3 regions of the Caproiciproducens sp. LBM24188 genome follow, and region 3 is predicted to be linked to each of the others. Evidence: predicted binding sites of a transcription regulator. Region 3 holds the regulator's gene; each other region holds the start of a gene.
The links. The regulator LexA, encoded in region 3, represses DNA repair genes until DNA is damaged. The targets are predictions, from matches to a motif close to CNAACANNTGTTNG.

Region 1 (7,252 bases), 580 kb from region 3:
GATTTCATGCATAATGTCGTTAGATCATAATGTTGCTGGAAGTGAAATTTTGCCGTGTTTCACGGAACATTTTAATTCATTTGAAACGCGGGGCTTTGTTTCGAATTTTTTTACCGAAGCGCGGGAATCCGCGATTTTGCGCAACCGGGCCTCAGGAAAGGAAATAAGATGGAACTAAATAAAGCCAATATGAAAAAAATCGCTTTTCTAATTGCCTTTGCGGTTATCTTTTATACTGCGGTAAAAAATATTTATTTACTGCCGCAGTTTGTGAATTTCGTCGGGGCGGTTTTGTCGCCAGTTCTGCTGGGACTTGTATTTGCCTTTATTATCAACGTTCTCATGCGGCTGGTGGAAACCAGGCTGTTTGCCGGGCTGAACCGCCGCTGTACCAAGATCTGGCCGAAAATTCGCCGACCGATTAGTTTTTTGGTCGCCCTGTTGATTATTCTCGGTGTAATTGCGCTGATTCTGCTCATTGTTGTTCCGGAGCTGGTCCGAACGATTACGAGCCTGACCAACCAGATCCCGACTTTCTTCAACGGGCTGCAGGTGTATCTGGCCCGGATAGAAACGGCTTATCCCGACATTGGAAATTATCTGAGCAACATCAAGATCGATTGGGCGAACGTCAGCGAAATGATTGCCTTGTATGGAAAGAACCTTGCCAGCACTTTGGTGAATTCGACTGTCACGGCAACCACCAATGTGTTCCACGGATTCATAACGTTTGTGCTTGGCTTTGTCATTTCCGTGAACATTCTGATGCAAAAGGAAAAGCTCAAGAGGCAGGTCAAAAAAGTAATGGTGGCCTATGTGCCGCTGCGGTACAATCATGTTATTTTTCGTTTATGCCGGCTGACCTACCGGGCTTTTTCGAATTTTATCATCGGTCAGTGCACAGAATCCTGCATTTTAGGAACGCTGTGCTTTATTGGAATGAGTATTTTCCGTTTCCCATATGCACTTTTGATTTCCGTATTTGTTGTTTTTATGTCCTTGATACCGATTATCGGATCTTTCCTGAGCACCGTGGTCGGGGCGCTGATTATTTCTATCGTCAGCCCGATTCAGGCGCTTTGGTACATTGTGTTCTTTGTGGTTCTGCAGCAGTTGGAAGGGAACCTGATTTACCCGCATGTGGTCGGCTCCCGGGTTGGCCTGCCGGCGCTCTGGGTCCTTGTGGCGGTAACCATCGGCGGGAATCTCTTTGGTTTGGTGGGAATGCTGGTTAATATCCCCCTTTGTTCCGTCCTTTACGTCCTGTTGCGAGAGAATGTGGAAAAAAGGCTGCGAAAAAAGCAGAAGACGGAGGAACGTAGCTCGGAAAGCTGAAATTTTTCGGAGTTTATTGACAGCGTTTGCTGCCCATGCTATAGTATAGCTATTCTTAAAAATGAAAGGATGGTTTTGATGTCGGCATTGTCTGTAAAGGTGAGCGACAACTGAATCAGTTGTGAAAGGTTCGGACAGAAGCGGGTGTTTTGGCACCCTGGTTTTGTCGTACCTTTCTGGCGGCACGTTCGTGCCGTCGGACATCTGCCCTTACAGACTGCTTCCATGCGGCTGACCGGCCGCAATATAACCATCCAGTTATAGATTTTGCTGTGTCAGCAATCGGAGCGTAATGGGTTTGTCCCGTTACGCTTTTTTGATTGCCTGTGTCCTGGCTTTCTGAAATCCATTTCGACGAACACGTGACCGATGACAATGGATTTGCATAGGCGGTGCACCCGGCGTTTCCCTGGATGAATTATACCCACAGGAGCATTTTGACATTTTCCCCAAACCGAAAAGATTGCGCGGGCCGTGTACTGCGTTTTTCCGGCGGGGAAGGTGTGGGTGGATGTTTCCTGTGGGTTACTATTTTAAAGGGAGAAATCAAAATGAATTCATCCGAAACCATTTTAGAATACGATAAAATCAAAGAGATGCTCTGCGCGCACGCGCTTTCGGAACAGGCGCGGCAGCGTCTGATGGCGCTGTCCCCTTATCTGGAGGAAAAGGAATGCCGCCGCAGGATGGAGGAAACCACCGCGGCCCGCACGGTATTGGATGCCCTCGGTGTGCCGCCGCTGACGGCCATGACGCAGATGGAACAGATTCTGACGCTCTGCAAGGCGGGTTCCATGCTGATTCCGGAGCAGCTGGTTTCCGTGGGGCAGTTTATCATTTCCTGTAATCGGGTAAAATCCTACCTGAAAAAGGCGGAGGCGCTGGACAGCAGCATTGCCTGCTACGGGTACAGCATTGCGGATTTGTCTGCGCTGCATCAGGAAATTGACCGGTGTATCCGCAACGATCAGGTGGACGGCAGCGCCAGTCCCACGCTTCGCGACATTCGCCGCAGGGAAGAAAACGTAAAAGCACAGGTACAGAATAAGCTGAACGATATTCTGCGAAGCAAAAAGCAGTATTTTTCGGACAATATGGTTGTAACGCGGAACGGACGGTTTGCTTTGCCGGTGAAACGGGAATATAAAAACCAGTTTGCGGGCAGCGTGCTTGGTATGTCCGGAACGGGGGGCACCTATTATATCGAACCCGCTTCGGTGGCAAAGCTGCAGGAGGAGCTGCATTCCCTGCAGATTGAGGAAGAAAACGAAATCCGCAAAATCCTTTATACACTGACGGCACTGGTGGACGAATCCAGTGCGGAGCTGAAGCTTGATATGGAAGCGATGGAAACTTTGGATTTTGTGTTCGCAAAGGCGAAGCTCAGCGCGCAAATGAATGCGGTTCCGGCTGTGATTACCACCGAACGTAGAGTTTCTATACAAAACGGAAGGCATCCGCTGATTGACCCCAAGGTGTGTGTTCCGCTGAATTTCAACGCAGACAGCAGCTGTTCCGGCGTGGTGATCACCGGCCCTAATACCGGCGGGAAAACTGTTGCGCTCAAAACGGTTGGCCTGCTTTCCATGATGGCGCAGAGCGGCCTGCATGTTCCGGCGGACGCTTCCAGCGTGTTCTGTATGAACAACGCGTATTTGTGCGACATTGGTGACGGGCAGAGTATTTCCGAAAATCTTTCTACGTTTTCCGCTCACATGACCCACATCATCGAAATTCTCCGCAGGGCAACTTCGGAAAGCCTTGTCCTGCTGGATGAACTTGGTTCGGGTACGGACCCGGCGGAGGGAATGGGAATTGCCATTGCGGTTTTGGAAGAGCTTCGGCAAAGGGGCTGCTTGTTTGTCGTTACAACGCATTATCCGGAGGTCAAGGAATATGCGCAGTCTGCTTACGGCATGATGAACGCGCGCATGGCGTTTGACCGTGAAACCCTTCAGCCCACCTATCGGCTGGAACAGGGAAAAGCGGGGGAAAGCTGCGCGCTGTATATTGCACAGCGGCTCGGGCTGCCGCCCCGCCTGTTGGAACGCGCCTATGAGGAAGCTTACCGGGAAAAGAAGAATCGCCGTACCCCGGAAGAAAAACCAAAATTTGCCCAAACCAGCGAAAAAGTGGCTTTGCCCGGTGCACCCAGGTTGCAGAAAAGCAAACCACAGCCTGCCGTTTCCGCGCATGCGGCGAAATTCCGGATGGGGGACAGTGTTCTGGTGTATCCACAGAAGGAAATCGGAATTGTATTTCATCCGGCGAACGAGCGTGGTGAAATCGGGGTGCAAATCAAAGGTGGGAAAAAGTGGATTAACCACAAAAGACTTCAGATTAAGGTGCCCGCCAATGAGCTCTATCCGCCGGATTATGATTTTTCCATTGTGTTCGACACGGTGGCGAACCGTAAGGCTCGGCATCGGATGGAAAAGCAGCACGATCCCAATGCGGTGATTGTACATGACCAAGGCGAAACACGTTAAAACGAGAAAAAGTAGGGCGCCGCGGAATCAACTTGACTTCGCGGCGCCCAATTTCCTACTATATTTTGTTGATTTCAGTAAAAAGAAGAGTATGATGGAAATAATAAGATATATTGCACTTCAGTAGATTCGTATGCAGGCTAAGATAATAGGATACGTTCAAAGGAGGCGGAAAGGGATGGAGGTTTGTTTGCCAGGAACCGGCGGCGTAATTCCATTGGAAAACCGATGGCTGACCTGCTGCTGGGTGGAGCATCAGGGGAAAGCCTTGCTGATTGACTGCGGCGAAGGAACGCAGGTCGCACTGAAAAAAGCAGGCTGCAAACTGAGCCGCCTGAACACACTGTTGATTACACATTTCCACGCGGACCATACTGCGGGGCTGCCGGGTTTGCTGCTTACCCTGGGCAACAGCGGAAAGACCACACCGCTTACAATCATCGGGCCAATGGGCCTTCATCTGGTGGTGGCAGCTTTGACCGTAATTGCGCCGGTTTTGCCCTATCCGCTTTATCTGCTGGAACTGGAGGCGGACAAACCAGGAAAGCTGGATGCGGATGCGATGGAAATTCGCTGTCTGCCGCTGAAGCACGGTATTCCCTGCTTTGGATATCGTGTTTCCGTGAAGCGCAAGCCGATTTTTAACCCGCAGAAAGCTAAACAGCTCGGCGTGCCCGTCACGCTGTATCATGCTCTTCACGCGGGGCAGACCGTCACGCTGCCGGATGGCCGAATGGTGAAACCGGAGATGGTTCTGGATGGCGAGCGTGCGCCCCTAAGCATCTGCTACTGCACCGACACTCAGCCAACAGACGGCTTGACGGAATTTGCCCGGAATGCGGACCTGCTGGTTTGTGAAGGAATGTACGGGGACGAATCCATGCGTGGCAAGGTGGAGGAGAAGGGGCACATGCTGTTTTCGGACAGCGCACGGATTGCACGGGATTCCGGCGCAAAGCGGCTGTGGCTTACGCATTTCAGCCCCGCCCTTACCGCTCCGGAGCAATACCTGGACGAAGCGCGCAGTATTTTTCCCCAGGCCGAGGTAGCATATGACGGCATTCGGATCACGCTGGGGCAAAAAATCAAATAAATTGAATTAATAAATACGGTAAATCAGTGTTGTCTGTAACAATGTCAAATCTGGACAAATATCTTGAAAAATCCAAGTCCATATGTGGTAAAAAGGCTGACGAGATTGGAAATATATTTTACAGATATGGGGTTGCCAACTCCGGGTTCGGGGCTGGCAATTTGCTTTTTAGCGCAATAATAAAATCGCTCAAATGCAATGTAGCGCCAACGATTTCAAAGGACAGCACCTTAGGCTCGCTGTCTACAGAAGAAGTGTAGTTAATGACGAGGTATTGCTTCTCTGATATTTTCTGCTTGCTTCCAATCCCAGAAATTCCGCCTATGGTGGCTCCGAGAGAGCCTAACAATAACCCGCCTATCACAGCACGGCCAACAACGCTTTTTGACTTTGTTCTGATTTCTTGTTCCGTAACAACTTCAGCAGCCGTGAGCTGTGAGTATTTCAGCAGAGCGGGCGGGTATTTTTTGTTTATCCTTGATTCGATTCGAAGTTGTGAATTGCTGTCATCCAAGACAAGACGAACATTACTTCCACCCATCCAATTTGGTATTCCTTCGTTTAGCATGATGTTGACTGCAATGTTTCCATCTTTATCTTTTTTCCCAAAAATCATACAATCACCCCTTTGAAGCAATGATTCTGCAAACAGAAAATATTCCATAAGGAAACTAAATCATGGCATCAGAAAATATTCTTTGCGGCTATATTGGCCTTGATACAACAGCGTTTTGAAAAGGTGTTCGGAAACTCGAAAAACAGCTTAAGTCAATCGAAAAGTCCTTTTGCCCACTAAGTACAAGTCCTCGCACATTCTGAGAAAATTTTTTGGTACTTCCTGAATTTTCCATTGATATTTTAGAACACACGTTCTATAATAACTTTTGTACGATAGAACAATTGTTTGGAAGTGGTTATCATAGAGCGTGTAATCCTGCACAGTGACTGCAACAGCTTTTATGCATCGGTCGAATGCCTGCATCACCCGGAGATACGCAATAAGCCGGTAGCCGTGGGTGGAGACGTTGAGCAGCGGCATGGTATTATTTTGGCTAAAAATCAGCTGGCCAAAAAATACAATATCAAAACCGGCGAAGCACTCTGGCAGGCAAAAAGAAAGTGCCCTGAATTGGTCATTCTGCCGCCAAACTATCACCTTTATATGCGATTTTCCAAACTTGCCCGGCAAATCTATTTGGATTATACCGATCAAGTCGAGCCGTTCGGCCTGGATGAATGTTGGCTCGATGTGACCGGAAGTGCGGTCAGAGGGGATGGTTTAACCATTGCAAAGGAGATTAGTGCACGCATTAAGTATGAGCTTGGTATCACGGTTTCAATTGGTGTATCCTGGAACAAGATTTTTGCGAAACTTGGCAGCGACTATAAGAAGCCCGACGCAATTACGGAGATAACCCGGCAAAACTTCAAAGAGATTGTCTGGCCGCTGCCCGCGGGAGATTTGCTCTACGTAGGCTACTCTACCCAACGTCGTCTAAATTCTATGGGAATTCACACCGTCGGGCAGCTAGCCAATATGCCGCAGAACATTCTCCATTCTAACTTCGGAAAATGGGGCGACATTTTATTCTGCTTCGCAAATGGCATGGATACGACACCAGTGGCAAAGTTTGATAATAGCCCCACGGTAAAATCTATTGGGAATAGTACCACCGCCCCTCGTGATTTGTTAAATGATGAAGACGTGAAAATAGTGTTGCTGGTGTTGGCCGACAGTGTAGCACGCCGCTTGCGGGAACAAGGTTTTAAAGGTCGAACGGTATGTATTAGTGTCCGGGATAATGATTTATTTTGCTTTACCCGACAGCATACCATGAAGCAGTACACAAACATTACATCGGAAATTGCTAAGAGTGGGTTACAGCTTTTTTACAAACATTATCGGTGGAATAAGCCAATCCGGAGTATTGGAATCAGCGTTACCGACCTTGTATCGGACTGCGTCCCCGCGCAGACTGATTTGTATTGTGACGAACGAAGCCGAGAGCGAAAAGAGCGCTTAGATGCCGCAACGGATTGGCTTAAGAGTCGATTTGGAACCTATGCGGTACAACCGGCGGTGTTGCTGGCCGACCGTCGGCTCTCGGGATTTGATCCAAAGAAAGACCACACAATCCATCCAGTTGGATATTTTTAGGGGGTATAACTCGTCATGCCAGTTTATAAAAAATATGTGGATATGATTGTACAGTACACGGAAGACGGTAAAATAATTCCATTGGCCGTGCGATGGGCGCCTGGAGAGATTTTTGAAATAGATCGGGTGACCGATATCCGGCCCTGCGCATCCTTAAAGGCCGGCGGCGCTGGGATA
Region 2 (7,252 bases), 1.5 Mb from region 3:
GCTCAGCAGGTGGTCGCCCTTCTTTTTCACCACAGGGTCCGACTCTCCCGTAATCAGGGATTCGTTGACTTCGCATTCGCCGTCTACCACGACGCAGTCGGCGCACACCTGGTTCCCAGCGGCCAGAAGAAGAATATCATCTATGACCAGTTCGCTGATGTTCAGTTCCTGCTTCTCTCCGCCCCGCACCACATGTACTTTCGGCGTGGCGATTAAAGAAAGCCGGTCTATCGTTTTTTTTGCTCGGATTTCCTGGAACGTTCCAATCAGGATATTGGAAACAATGACTCCCATGAAAAGAAGGTTTTTATAGGAGCCGACTAACAGGATCAGCCCTGCCAATACGGCGTTTAAAATGTTAAACGGCGTAAATAGGTTGTCACGGATAATTCTCCCGATTGTTTTCGTTTTAATGTCTTCATCGCTATTGACCAGACCCTTTTGTTTTCGTTCCTCTACCTCGTCTGGCGATAACCCCTGCATAGTACTTGTATCGTCCATTGATTGCTCTCCAATTTTTCAATTCGTGAATTATTAACCTTAATTTAACCCATAATATTATAGCCAAGGGGTAGTTTGAATAAAACAGGTTGCGGCAAATTCTTTAAATATTCGTAATAATTTTCGTCAATTTCACCAATTTAATCCTTTCGCCTCTATCACTTTCGTTTGAATATTCATCTTGTTAACCAATTATGTTGTGGTATAATTTAAGACTGTGGTTGGAAGCATATTAGAATACATAGTATAGGATTTATGTAAAGAAAGGGGATGGACCCTTATCACTACTGTGATGAATTTTGTTGCTGAAAAGGCGAAGCCTTTTGCAGAAACAAAAGAAGAAGCGATCCTTTTCCTGTTAACCATTTCGCTTTTTATGCCGTTCTATTTCAGCGTGGCTTCGGTCTGCCTTGTGGCGGTTATGACAATGATGAATTACCAGATGAGGGTGAAGGCTTTTTCCGCTCCGTACACCGGATATTTGCTGGGCATTTTAATTGTTCCGTTTTTTGTTGCCGCAGTTTACAGCAACTACTGGGGTATGCTTTATGAAATGGTTCTGATAGCAGTTGTAATCACCGGCTTTTATGTGAAAAGCGTTATGACGCCCGAACTGTTTCACAAAGTGTTGGATTTGGCTTGTACCGCCAGCATTTGGTGTGCCGGAATTGCCATTTACCAAAAAGTTTCCGCGTATGCGGCCGCGCCCGCCTACCGGCCCGTTTCGGTGTTCCACAACGCCAATACTTATGGCATGATGATTGAATTCATTGTGATTATTGCGCTTTACCGCGCATTCACCAACAAGCGGAAAATGGGCTTTTATTTTGGCGTGATTGCGCTGAACCTGGTGGGGCTTTATCTTGCCGCCAGTGTGTCCGCCCTGCTTGCGACCGGCTGTGCGGTTCTGACCTTTTTGTTCCTGAAAAAACAGTATAAAATAATGGCGGGCTTTTTGGCGGTTACGGTTTTGCTGTCCATCGCCTGTCTGTTGGTTCCATCCTTGTTTCCACGTGGAATTATTGCGCTTGACACGACCTGCACGCAGCGCCTTTCCATCTGGAGTACGGCGCTGAAAGGAATTATGCGTCATCCGTTTATGGGAACCGGCGCAATGTCCTATCAAATGATTTACGAGCAATATGGTGGCTACCAAACGTACCACTGTCATAATCTTCTGCTGGACACCTTGCTGAATTACGGCTTTGTCGGTCTTGGTGCCTTCGGTATTTATGTGATTGCACAGCTGAAACTGCTGTCGCTCCGTTTCCATAACCACACCTGCACAGATATGAATATTCTGGTGATCGCGATGCTGGCCGCGGTTGCGGTTCATGGCATGACAGACGTAACAATTTACTGGATTCAGACGGGGATGCTGTTTATGCTTCTGTTTGCGTCCACTGGGATCGGAGCCGAATCCTTCGAAAACGAGATTCGTATTCCTGCAATTTTACCGGAGTATTCCGACCAACTTGCAACCCTGTCCGCATATCTGAAGAATTGATGCAAGCAACACGGCTTCTTTTGCCGATGTTCATCCTATCATCATCCTTATTTTACAATAAAATCCCCCTGCCAAAACATTTGGGAGGGGGATTTTATTGTGGTTTGAAAACTCTCAGTTGTGCCGTGGGTAACGGTTTACGGGGTAGATATTCTGTTCATAATTTTGTATTCTAACCCTGCCCGTCCGGTAGAAGAGGCGTGTCGGGCCGCGCGGGCGGGGAGGAGAGCAATACGGGATTTGGTTCGTATTTTGGCTCCATACCAGGCCGCTTGCGGTGCGGCGGGGCAAATTCCGTCATATATTTCCAGTAGCGCTTCGGCATGTGACTCATGCGACATTTCGGGTTGTGCCGCCCTTCCACCTCAATGGTATTGTAGAACAGCCTCCACAAATCCTGAAAATAGTACTCCTCCTCGTCCGGTTCCGGCAGTTCCAGCGACTCAATCGCCACAATTTCGGCGTGATACGGCTGGTAAATCAGTGCCATACCGTGCGATTTGTCATAAATTAGGAATTTTTCTTCTGGGTAGCGGTTTCGAAAGTGTTCCACTAATAACGGCAGTACAAAATTATTCGGCTCAATTTCCGCAACCATCGCGCCCTGAAAGATGGAAAACCGGATAAACTGCCGGAACTGGTTGCTTTCGTTATTCAGATATTTTACCGCTTTTGTCAGCGTGTGCACCGTGTCATTTGTCAGCAGGTTCAGCACGGAATTGCCCACTCGGTATCCCAGACGTAAAAACAGCAGGATTTCCTTTTCTTTGTGCGGCAGGCAGGTCAGAAATGCGTGGCGGATAAAATCCAGCGTTTCCTTTCCCATTTTTTTCGGAATTGAAACAAGAACCCTGCGGGCTTTTTCCTCATCGGTAACAATGTCCCTTATGGGGAGCAATGTGGTTTGGGGTGTGTCGGCAACGATAATGTCCAGCGGAACTTCCTTTTTTTCATAGCTTTCAAATACACAGCAGAGCAGTCCTTCAAAGCTGCCGTCGTACTGATAAATCAGATTTGACCCGTCAGGCATTTTTGAAGATCCTCCTTTGTTGGGTTGGGGTTCGTAAAGAACGAAAGCTGTTCCGGCACTGTATCAGGAAGATTTTGGCGCAGCGTTCCGAGCGCGGTTTCCGACATCAGCGAGCGCAGGGCAGCGTCCTGTGTAATTTTCAGCCCGTCCGCGATTTTTCCGCAGCAGGTGATGAAATACTGTGCGCGTTTCAGCACCACGCCAAGTTTTTTCAAGCCATCAAAATGGAGCGGTCCAGTCCTGCGGGCGACAATAATGCGCTGTGCGCTCCGTACGCCAATGCCGGGGACACGCAGCAGCTCTTCATAGGAAGCGCGGTTGACTTCGATTGGGAAGAATTCCATATGATTCAGCGCCCAGTTGCACTTGGGGTCAATATAGGGGTTAAAACTCTGGTGGTCGCTGTCCAGAATTTCATTGGCGCGGAATCCATAAAAACGGAGCAGCCAGTCCGCCTGGTACAGCCGGTGCTCCCGGAGAAGCGGCGGCTTGCTTTCCTTGGAGGGAAGCAGGGCATTTTCCACAACCGGAATATAAGCGGAAAAAAACACGCGCTTTAGGCGGTATTTTTTGTAAAGCCCTTCAGCAAGGTTTAGAATCTGGAAATCCGTTTCCGGGGTTGCGCCCACAATCATCTGGGTGCTCTGCCCTGCGGGCACGAATTTCGGTGCATGACGGTATTTCACCAGGTCGGTGCGGTTTTCCTGCATCCGGTCTTGAATGAACCCCATGGGCGCGAGAATCGAATGTTTGGATTTGTCGGGAGCTAGCGTTTGCAGGCTCTTTTGGGATGGCAGCTCAATGTTTACGCTCATGCGGTCGACCAAAAGCCCCAGCCGCTCAATCAGCGCGCTGTCGGCTCCGGGAATGGCCTTAGCGTGAATATATCCGGAAAAGTGATATTCTTCCCTTAAAATCCGTATGGCTTCAATCATTTGTTCACAGGTATAATCCGGATTTTTCAGCACGCCCGAACTGAGAAAAAGGCCCTCAATGTAATTACGGCGGTAAAAATTAATGGTCAGTTCCGCAAGCTCGCGCGGGGTAAAGGCGGCGCGCGGTGTATCATTGGAACGTCGGTTCACACAATATTTGCAGTCATAAACGCAGGAGTTGGTCATCAGGACCTTTAATAGCGAAATACAGCGGCCGTCGGCGGCGAAGCTGTGGCAGATTCCACACGATACCGCGCTGCCGATTCCGCCGGAGGACGCCTTGCGGTCTGTTCCGCTGGAAGTGCACGCCACATCGTATTTTGCCGCGTCCGTCAGAATTTTCAGTTTATCAAAAACATCCATAGGAGAAACTCCTTCACGAAAGTTCAATGCAGTTGTCTAAGAGTTGTTTTTCTTTTTTCGACGCCTTTTTATTCGATAAAAGTATATCATAGAACATTTGTTCTTGTAAAGAGGAAAATTGAAAAAATTAAAAAGGCGCGGAATCTCCGCGCCTTTTAGGATATGGAATCAGGAAGCTTTCGATGCAGCTTCATCCTTCTTTTTGAAAGAAAGATTAATCTTTTCAGTACAGAAAATCATGACCGCCGCGTATGTGATGAGAAATACCGGAAGCAGGGCAGAGCTGCTGTGCGAAGCGACCCAACCGAAGATGGGCGGCAAAATGGTGGAACCGAAATAAGCCCCGGCCATCTGCATTCCCATAATCCGCTGGGCAATGGTTTTGCCGAACCGTGCCGGCGTTTCGTGCAGCATACAGGGGAAAATGGGGGCACAGCCAAGGCCGATTAGCAGAAAACCAAACAGGCAGGCGGTGCGGGGAAGCGGCAGCAGCAACAGAAAAATGCCCAACAGCAAAATGCCCTGACCGGTACGGATCAGTTTTGGATTACTGAATTTCAATGTTACAAAACCGTTCAGGAAGCGCCCCACCGTGATTCCGCCATAAAAGGAAGAAACCCATGCGGCGGCTGTCGCCGCGTCTATCGCTTTGCCTTTTACCAGGAAACTGCTTCCCCACAGCCCCATAGTGGTTTCTACCCCGCAATAGAACGTGAAGCTCAATATGGCAAGCAGAACGCCGCGCTTTTGAAGCAGCGCGAAAACGGAAGTGCTTTCCGGCTCGTCCGAGTCGGCGGATGCGTTTTCCTCCGGCGTTTCTACGGCTTTCTGCTGGTTCATTTTTTTCCAAAGCGGCAGCGTGGCAAACAAAAGTGCGGCAAGCACAAGCTGAATGATGGAAACGGTTAGGTATCCGTTCCTCCAGGAAGCGTGGTTGTCGATAAAGCGCGACATAATGACCGGTCCGGTCATTGCACCCACGCCCCAAAAGCAGTGCAGCCAGCTCATCTGCATCGAGTGGTAGTGCTCTGCCATATATTCGTTTAGCCCGCAGTCCACCGCGCCTGCGCCCAATCCCAAAGGAACGGCGAACAGCAGCAGCCAGTACACAGATGGCGACAACGAAATTCCCAGCAGGCCCAGCGCGGTCATCAATACGCTGACGGAAGTCACCTTGCCGGTTCCAAAACGACGGATGACCCTGCTGCTGAATAAGCTCGAAATGATGGTACACGATGAAATCATTATGGAGATGAATCCGGCAAACCCCAGGGGAGCACCGAACTCCGGATACATCAGCGGCCACGCGACACCCAGCAAAGAGTCTGGCAGCCCAAGGCTGATAAACGCAGCATAAATCATCAAAAGAAAAAATGTTGCCATAATACATCCCGCTTTCCCGAATCATACGAAAAAATAGAGAAATCAACCGCAGCCGATTGTCCTATTATATCATATGGAAGGACCAAAAGAAAAGCCGGTATACTTCAAAACCCAAGGGTTGCTGAAATATACCGGTTTTTATTATGATTCCATTTTGATTTCTGGTCGATTAATACGGGTGTATAAACTGCTGGGTCCAGTACAGTGTGCCGTTTGATTTCTTTGCCGCACCGACGCCAATCTGCGTATAGGCGGTCGAAAGAATATTGGCCCGGTGTCCGGGGGAATTCATCCACGCATTTACCACTTCCTGAGGGGTGCGCTGTCCATAAGCAATGTTTTCACCGCCGGCAGAGAATTTTAATCCGAAACTCTGCATCATGGTAAAAGGAGAACCATAAGTCGGGGAATTATGGGAGAAATAATTTTTGTTAATCATATCCTGTGACTTGTACCGCGCAACGCGGGAAAGCTGCCAGTTTGTGGTCAGTGCAGGCAGTCCGCGCTTTGTGCGCTCCAGGTTGGTCAGCCGGATGACTTCCGTTTCATAAGCGGCGAGCGGGCTTGCTTCCGGAATATTGATTTTTTGTCCGACTTTAATCATGCTTGGGTTGGAAATCTGAGGGTTTGCTTTAATCAGTTCGGAAACGCCGATTTGATATTTTACGGCAATTTTCCACATGGAGTCGCCGGATACTACCGTATAGGTGGTGCTTTTCGCGTAGGCCGACGTTTGAATGGTAAACAGTAGAACAACAGCCGTTAAAGCGGCTGTTAATTTTTTCAGCTTCAATTTAATCGCCTCCGCATACATTTTTGCCTTGATTGAATTGGAATATGCGAAGCCGATCGAAAAGTTTAGAAAGCAATATTTTCAAGTGTATTTTTTGAAAATCGCAAAGTTATAAAAAATATTTGATTATTTCAGGCAAAAGTTTTAAAATATTCAAGTGTGTGTATTTCATCAGGGCTAGTCTGCAAATCAGCCGCCGATGAGCGGTAATTTTTGCGCACAGCCCACGCTGGAGGAAGTAATTTGGCAGATTATTTAAATGAAATTAAAAAGCGAAGAACTTTTGCGATTATCTCCCACCCGGATGCGGGAAAAACGACATTAACCGAAAAGCTCTTGCTGTACGGCGGTGCCATTCAGCTTGCCGGTACGGTAAAGGGGAAGAAAAACGCGAAGCATGTTGTTTCGGACTGGATGGAAATTGAAAAGCAGAGAGGAATCTCCGTTACTTCTTCTGTTATGCAGTTCCATTATCACGACTACTGCATCAATATTCTGGATACGCCCGGCCATGAGGACTTTTCAGAGGACACCTACCGCACGCTGATGGCGGCGGACTCCGCGGTTATGGTGATCGACGCTTCCAAGGGTGTGGAAAAGCAGACGCGGAAGCTGTTTAAAGTCTGCACGCTGCGGAATATCCCGATTTTTACGTTTATTAATAAAATGGACCGCGATGCCCGCAGCCCGTTCGACCTGATGGAGGAAATTGAGCACGAGCTAGGAATTAAAACCTACCC
Region 3 (7,252 bases):
CGACATAACCGTTGCCACAACGGCGAAAAAAGGATGATCGATTTTTAGTAAAACCGTAATTACAACGCATACTGTAACCGCAATCCCCGTTTTGACAATCCTGAGACCCATTCGGTGCTTGGCGAATAAAGCTTTCAGCCAGTTCATAATTCACCTCTTACTGTTATCAACCAGTTTCAGTATTTCCTGCGGGTGCTGCGCAATATACTTCGCGTGGTTTTCTTCCAGCTCCCTGCGGGTGCGAAATCCCCACAGAACGCCTACTGTGTCCATTCCTGCGGCGTTTCCGGTCTGCATATCCGTATCGGTGTCCCCAATATACAAGCATTCCCGGGGCGCCGCGCCGAGCTTGTCCGCAATCAGGAGCGCGCCATCCGGCGCGGGCTTGCGCGGAATTTCCGGCATCTGGCCGTAGCATAGATCAAAAAGGCCCGGAAAACCGGAATTTATAATAGCAGAAGTGCAAAAATGCGGTTTATTGGAAAGTACCGCCAGCTTGGTTCCCTGCCGGTGAAGTGTTTCCACCGTTTCTTTCATGCCATCAATCGGTTGGATTCCATAAGTTGGGTTTGCATCATAAAGCGCGTTGTACCGGTCCTTCAGCCGGTCCACATCTGCTTCACTGTAACGGCCCGCGCCAAGAACACGTTCCATCATTCGGTGCGTCAGCCGGTTCACACCGTTCCCCACAAGGTAGCGGTAATCATCAACCGGAATGGTTTCATAGCCGCACTGTTTGAGCGCTTCATTCGCAAAATGGGCAATCGAATCCAACGTGTTTAGCAGCGTACCATCTAAATCAAAAATGCAAATTTTGTACAAAATATCACCTTGTCTGTTAAAACTGCCAAATTACATACAGTATGATAATAATCACTTTCTCCTTAATTTGCAAGCTTTTCCCGGAAAAACAGGACATTGCACTGTGACTATATTTCCTTTATGTATATAATGCCTAATTTTTCTTCGATTTTTGAAAAATAAAACACTGTGGTTTTCGTTAGAATTCATATGAAAAACGGCGCCGAACACCTTGCCCGACGCCGTATTTTTATGTATCTGTACTGCAGTGCGCATTTGTTTTCTGTTTTTTAGGAACGACCGGGCAGATATTATATACCACCCCGTCCTTTGCTACCATCGAAATTGGTATTTCAGGTAAAAGTTTATGCATTATTTCAACAAATCCGTTCACCGGAGCTTCCGCCATTCCTGTTACAATATGCGTAGCACCGATCTGTTTTGCGAAGCCAACCGCAATCAACGTTGTTTCATTTTCAAAATAAATGGTCATTTCCGCCTTGGCATCACGCGCTGTCTGCCGAAGATACTCCAACTCCTCGCAGTTTGTTTCATACCCAGAGGAAGTCGGCTGCACACACAGCACATGCAAAGGAATTGAACGCTCCTGCGCGATTTTCTTTCCCGCATGAATTAAACGGTCACAGTCATGCTGCCCTGTGACACAAACAAGGACTGCTGCCTTCTTTGTCACTTCTCTACCTCCCTTCATGCAAAGGCCAAATTTAGTGTACCGAATTTATGGTAACAAGAATTGTATAAATTATGAACATATTGTAAAATAAAACTCTTTTAATTTTTGTGTGATATATCTTAACGCCTCGTTCAGTATAACATACTTTCGCTTTCATTTCAAACCGCAGTATTTACAATATATGAGAAAACCGCAGGACGTATGCCGTCCTGCGGAGAAAATTTTTGCCCCTAAGCGAAAATTTGCCGGGGGCAGGTATCGACTGTGCCACGCAAAATTATTTTTTCAGCATCGTTGCAGGGTCGATATATTTTCCATTGCGCTTCATAGCGAGATGAAGATGCGGTTCGTCCTGGCTTTCGCAGGGAACTACCCCAAGTGTTCCAATTTCTTGTCCCTGCTTGACCGTTTCGCCTTTTTTTACGGTGGTTTGTCCCATACCGCAGTAATAAGTTTCCACATCGCCGTGCATAATAACAACCATGTTGCCCAGCGTATCATCGGCAATTACGTCTTTTACCGTACCGTAAGCAGCTGCCTTAATGGTGTCGCCCTCTTTTGCGGCAATATCAACACCAGTATGCGCGCGCCAGTCCTTCATGGTTTTGTTATAAACCGGGTTTTCCCCACTGAACGGCTGGGTAACCGCATTGCCTACGGGATACTGGAACGACGTAACCGACGCGTTGGCAGGCTTCGCCGTTGGCTTGGAAGACTTCGGCTTTGGAGAAGAAACCGCAGGCTTAGAAGGTACCGGTTCGGAAGACGGAGTGGAAGAAGACGGTTCCGGTTCCGAAGAAACAACGGAAGACGGCTCTGGCTCCTTAACGGTGACCCCGCTCAGGGTCTGGTTGGTCTTCTGCGCTTCGCTGCTGGATGACACCGTGTTTGGGGATGCATAATTGACCACACTGTCGTAAGTGGTCCACGCCGCCACACCTATGGCTATCAGGCATACACCAAGGGCAATATAAAATCCTTTGGAGTTATTTTTCTTGGGTTTGTTGCTGAGCAGATGTAAATTACTCAATCGTGCCACCTCCAAGCATATTTTGACCACTCTGGAGCGCGTATATGCGGAGGTTGGGAAATTTTATCTGATTTTTTCACTGCTTTTTTATGGATGAAAAAAGCGTTCCCTAAAAACAGGAGAAAAATCGCTTTCATTCTGAACGGCCCTGCCGCAGAATGCCCACAACACAGAAAAAGAGCCTGATCCCGATGACCAGGCTCTTTTTCATTAGCTTGAGGGGTATATTGAGGAGGGTAGAACATGTATCAAGCGGTGGTGCGGCTCCATCTTCTTGATTACAACCATATTATATCCGCTTTACATAATCCAGTTGTTACACAGCTATGAATTTCTTATGAATTTTTCGATATTTTCAAACATTTGTTTGTTATTTCGGCAAAATTATGTTATAATAGAGTCATCCAATAGACGGATGACCCCTTAAAAAATTGCTGTGCAGCACACAGTGCCTCCCCGCCTTGCCGCGGCCGCAATTTTTTGCACCTAGGTCACTTTATTCGTTCCATCTACTATAGCTGAGAACTCTATTTCTGTCAACTAAGACTGATAATCTTTTTAATATATTTATATTGAAATCCAGCGCCGGTCATTAAGCTAAACCCGGCAAGCAATATGAAAACAGGGGGCTTGGGCTATGTTAACCGAAAGCCAACAAAAAGTATACGATTATTTGAAGAGCAGAACTCAAAACGGACTTCCGCCGACCGTACGGGAAATTTGTGCGGCAACGGGGCTTCGTTCCACTTCCAGCGTTCACGCGCATCTGCGCACTCTGGAGCGGGAAGGATATATTAAGCGCGACGCCGGGCTGAACCGTGCGATCCATCTGGTTGGGGAACAACCGACCGTGCAGGTTCCCGTTGTGGGGCAGGTCGCGGCCGGCCAGCCGATTCTTGCAGTGGAAAATATTGAAGGCTATGTTCCGTTTTGCCCACCGCGTCAGAACGGAGACGAATACTTTGCCCTGAATGTGCACGGCGACAGCATGAAAGACGCTGGGATTCTGAACGGCGATATTGTCATTGCCGTAAAAACGCCAACCGCGCTGGACGGGGAAATCGTGGTTGCCATGATTGAGGAAGAAGCGACGGTAAAGCGCCTGTATCGTGAACCGGACCGCATTCGCCTGCAACCGGAAAACGACGCCTATCAGCCGATTTATGCAACAGATGTTACGATTTTAGGCAGAGTTGTCGCGGTTTTCCGCTATTACCGGTAATGTTTCGCAGGGAACCGAAAACGTAGTGGCCATTCCAGTGAATGGACTGTTGCAAAAGAGCTTTATAAAATATGTATACGCAAAAATGCGTCTTGATTGGGCTTTGCAGCCGTTTCAAGACGCATTTCTTTTTTGGGGGGATTTTTTGTGCGCTATCTGCTCTCACAAATTTATTACAACAGCCCTTTTATACCTCATCCAAATACTTCTGGAGCAGCTCCACGTAACGCCCGACATGATATCCATCCATTAGCGCATGATTCGCCTGAATGGAAAACGGAAGCAACACCTTGTCATCCTGGGTGTAATATTTTCCCCATGAAATCCGGGGAATGGAATCATCGCGGTTTATAGAAACCGGATGCATAATCTGGGTAAATGAAATCCACGGCACACAGGTAATATAAATCAGGTCATCGCGCTGCTGCTCCGTCCGATCCAGAAAGCAGGTCTGTGCGGCGGAACGTTTTGCTGCATCCTGGACAAATTCCTTCAAATCACCCCCAATGTCCATTGTAATAATGCGAAACAACTCGTCCCCCTTTTTCAGATCGGTAAAAGAGGGATGCACCCGGTCATACAGAACCACCTTGTCCCCTTGAATGCGCAGGCGGAACGCTTCCATCCGGTTCGCCACCGAAACCGAAGCAAAACACATGGCATAGTAAAAGGAAAGCTTTTGTTCCCGCACAAAAGCAAGAAAATGTGTCACATCGATCGGAAAGCTCACATTAAACTGCGGGCAATCCATCCCGTGGTACAGCATGAAATGCTCTTTTCGCGGCCATGTATTCAGATTAATTTCTTTCATGTTCACTTGCTAACTCAATCCTTCGATAATAAAATTGCCCTTACCGGCGAAGCCTCTGCACCACCTATACAAAGCGGAAGCGCGATGAGGTCATAATTTCCCGGCTCTGCTTCGGACAGATCAATTCCTTCCAGAATGACAATTTCCGCACCGAGCAGCTGCTTATGCGCAGGGAAAGTATCATCCCCGGTTTCAATGGACGGTGCATCCGTCCCCACTAGACGGATTCCTGCTTCGGAAACAGCAAACGCAGCGCTTTCGGAAAAGAAAGCTTCTCCGTTGCCCTTAAACAGGATCATTTTCTCACAATCCGGAAGAATGCGGTCCATATCGGCTCCGGTTATGATTCCTTTTGCCTCCACAACCGTGCACCGCCCCATAAAAGCAGACAAATCCATCTGGTCGATACTTTTCCCGTCCTCAAAAAAATGGAGCGGAGCGTCCACGTGGGTTGCCTGATGGCAGCCGGTGTAAAACCCAGAAAGGTTATAGGCATCGCCGGCGCTGATTCTGCGAACGATATCCCTTTTGGGCACCGGGTCACCCGGGTAGGTAGGCGCAGAAAACAGTTCCCTTGAAATATCAATGATCCTCATATCTTTCGCTTCCTCCAATCAGGAAAGCTTCTGAACCAGTTGGTCGATCAGTTCCGCGGTTTTGTGCGCGGATTCCACGGAAAAGGTGGCATAATCCACACTGGCGTCTTCATTGGCATTGTCCGATATGGCACGGATGACGACAAACTCAACCTGATTCATATAACAGACCTGGGCAATGCTTCCGCCTTCCATTTCACAGGCCTTTGCCTCATAATCCCGCGCCAGCTGGTTCAGTTTTTCCTTCCCGCTGATAAACTGGTCGCCGGAAGCAATCACACCAATATGCACGCCGCCGTCATAAGACTCCGCCCCCACCTGCTCTACCAAACGCACCAAACGCTCTGAAGCGGGGATAGTCACAAGATTCAACCCGCTGATCAACGCCATCGGATCACCCAGTGCGGTCGTGTCGATGTCGTGCTGCACGAGTCCACTGGAAACCACCAGATCACCAATATGAATTCCTTCTCCGATTCCCCCCGCGACTCCAACATTAATGACCGCAACGGGGCTATACTTTAAAATCATCGTCTGTGCGCAAACCGCTGCGGCGACCTTGCCGATTCCGCACTGCGCCACCACACAGTCGCGGTTCTCAATTTTTCCCATATAATAGGTAATTCCGCTAATTTTTTCCTGTTTTGTCCCCGTCATTTTCTTTAGGATATTCTCCACTTCGACCGCCATGGCCCCAATTATTCCAACCATTCCGCGCACTCCAATCATTTCTTATCAAGATAATTAAATTATAATTCATTCCCCTTGTGAAATCAATGTTTTCCACAAGAACGCGCATTTTGGTGGAAAACAAACGCAGCGGAACAAAAAATTCCGCTGCGTTTTGTAAATGTTCGTATGAAAATCTTTTGATTAAGCAGAAACCGGAAGAATCTTTTCCGTTTCTCCTTCGGTCAATACCAGAATGGCAAGGCTGACAGACAGCACCAACTCCGCGCAGGCACGAATCGCACAGAACAGTTCTGCCGAGTAATCCCCCTGTTCACTGGGGCGTTCCTGTATCCGTAGCCGCATAAGCCGGTTAATCTCCCCGGCGCCATGAGGCACACTGACTTCCGGAATATAATCAATTCCGAGATAAAACTCCATATTTTGCTCCATAAAGCAGAGAAGTTCGTCCTCATAACGGATATGGTCTTTTAGGTTTCCCCCGAAATGCGGATTGTGCGCGCGACAGAAGAAGTCGGAATAATAATGACACAAAATTCCGATTTTTTTGGAGGCCTTTCGCCCAACAAGCCCCCAGTTTCCCCGGCACAGGCGGATGGTTTTCTTTCGGACCGCACGGCTGCAGAAAAACAGCCGGTGGGGACGCAAAAAAGCAATGGAGTGATCCGGGCAGGTATTGCCCTTCAAAAAGCTTTCCCGGTCCAGCTCGATTCCATATTTCTCTTTTATGTACTCATAAACGACCGTTCCAATCAGAACGTGGTTGAAACTATTCATCATGCCCTCCCTAAGAAGAACCTTGAGTAAAAATTAATAGCTTTACTATATCATGTAACGTCGCTGTTTTAATCAGCTAAAAGGATAACCATTAATTTCTTAGAATAGTTTCGAGTACTTAAAATGGATATGAATAGTTGGGACTTTCGCCTTTTTTCTCTGCTCCTTATTCACCATACCCTGCTTTTCAAATCGGAAGTCATTCAGATTTATTTTTCACTTTTCGAAGACGAACCACCATAATAACTGGGATTTCCGCATCCTCAAATTCTTCCTCGCAGCTTTCTTCTGTCGTTTCCCGACACATGCTGTTGCCCCTCTTTTGTTTTAGCATATTAGCATAGGTACAAAATAACCGCTTGCCCAAAGCAAGCGGTTATTTTAACTCCCCATTTTTCAATCCGACCGAAGAAACAAAACGGCTGCTTATCTTGCGATAAGCAGCTTATTTTGGCTCCCCAAGTTGGACTCGAACCAACGACCCTGCGGTTAACAGCCGCATGCTCTACCGACTGAGCTATTGAGGAATATTTGTGTTGGCACCTTCCTATTGTCCCGGGCCGTCGCCAGCCAAGTATCTTCGGCATCGATGAGCTTAACTTCCGTGTTCGGAATGGGAACGGGTGGACCC

Region 1: dinB (DNA polymerase IV) is a predicted target of LexA. The motif match lies at 5,811-5,824, and genes of this name have one in related genera.
Region 2: ACSVDI_RS06570 (putative DNA modification/repair radical SAM protein) is a predicted target of LexA. The motif match lies at 4,427-4,440, and genes of this name have one in related genera.

Annotation. Positions count from the first base shown of each region.
Region 1 covers NZ_CP196862.1:2,269,571-2,276,822, reverse strand. Annotated here, with positions in the region: gene ACSVDI_RS10775 (AI-2E family transporter) at 169-1,335, shown strand; gene ACSVDI_RS10770 (endonuclease MutS2) at 1,887-3,824, shown strand; gene ACSVDI_RS10765 (ribonuclease Z) at 4,003-4,917, shown strand; gene ACSVDI_RS10760 (hypothetical protein) at 5,036-5,533, opposite strand; gene dinB (DNA polymerase IV) at 5,837-7,075, shown strand; gene ACSVDI_RS10750 (hypothetical protein) at 7,091-7,252, shown strand, end outside.
Region 2 covers NZ_CP196862.1:1,383,544-1,390,795, forward strand. Annotated here, with positions in the region: gene ACSVDI_RS06555 (HAD-IC family P-type ATPase) at 1-501, opposite strand, end outside; gene ACSVDI_RS06560 (O-antigen ligase family protein) at 794-2,008, shown strand; gene ACSVDI_RS06565 (TIGR03915 family putative DNA repair protein) at 2,181-3,038, opposite strand; gene ACSVDI_RS06570 (putative DNA modification/repair radical SAM protein) at 3,017-4,336, opposite strand; gene ACSVDI_RS06575 (MFS transporter) at 4,505-5,719, opposite strand; gene safA (SafA/ExsA family spore coat assembly protein) at 5,889-6,506, opposite strand; gene ACSVDI_RS06585 (peptide chain release factor 3) at 6,756-7,252, shown strand, end outside.
Region 3 covers NZ_CP196862.1:2,846,015-2,853,266, forward strand. Annotated here, with positions in the region: gene ACSVDI_RS13400 (FUSC family protein) at 1-147, opposite strand, end outside; gene ACSVDI_RS13405 (HAD family hydrolase) at 151-822, opposite strand; gene ACSVDI_RS13410 (hypothetical protein) at 1,052-1,495, opposite strand; gene ACSVDI_RS13415 (peptidoglycan DD-metalloendopeptidase family protein) at 1,773-2,525, opposite strand; gene lexA (transcriptional repressor LexA) at 3,163-3,747, shown strand; gene ACSVDI_RS13425 (CatA-like O-acetyltransferase) at 3,935-4,558, opposite strand; gene ACSVDI_RS13430 (cyclase family protein) at 4,573-5,154, opposite strand; gene ACSVDI_RS13435 (5'-methylthioadenosine/adenosylhomocysteine nucleosidase) at 5,173-5,865, opposite strand; gene ACSVDI_RS13440 (zinc dependent phospholipase C family protein) at 6,028-6,621, opposite strand; tRNA gene ACSVDI_RS13445 (tRNA-Asn) at 7,073-7,148, opposite strand; rRNA gene rrf (5S ribosomal RNA) at 7,156-7,252, opposite strand, start outside.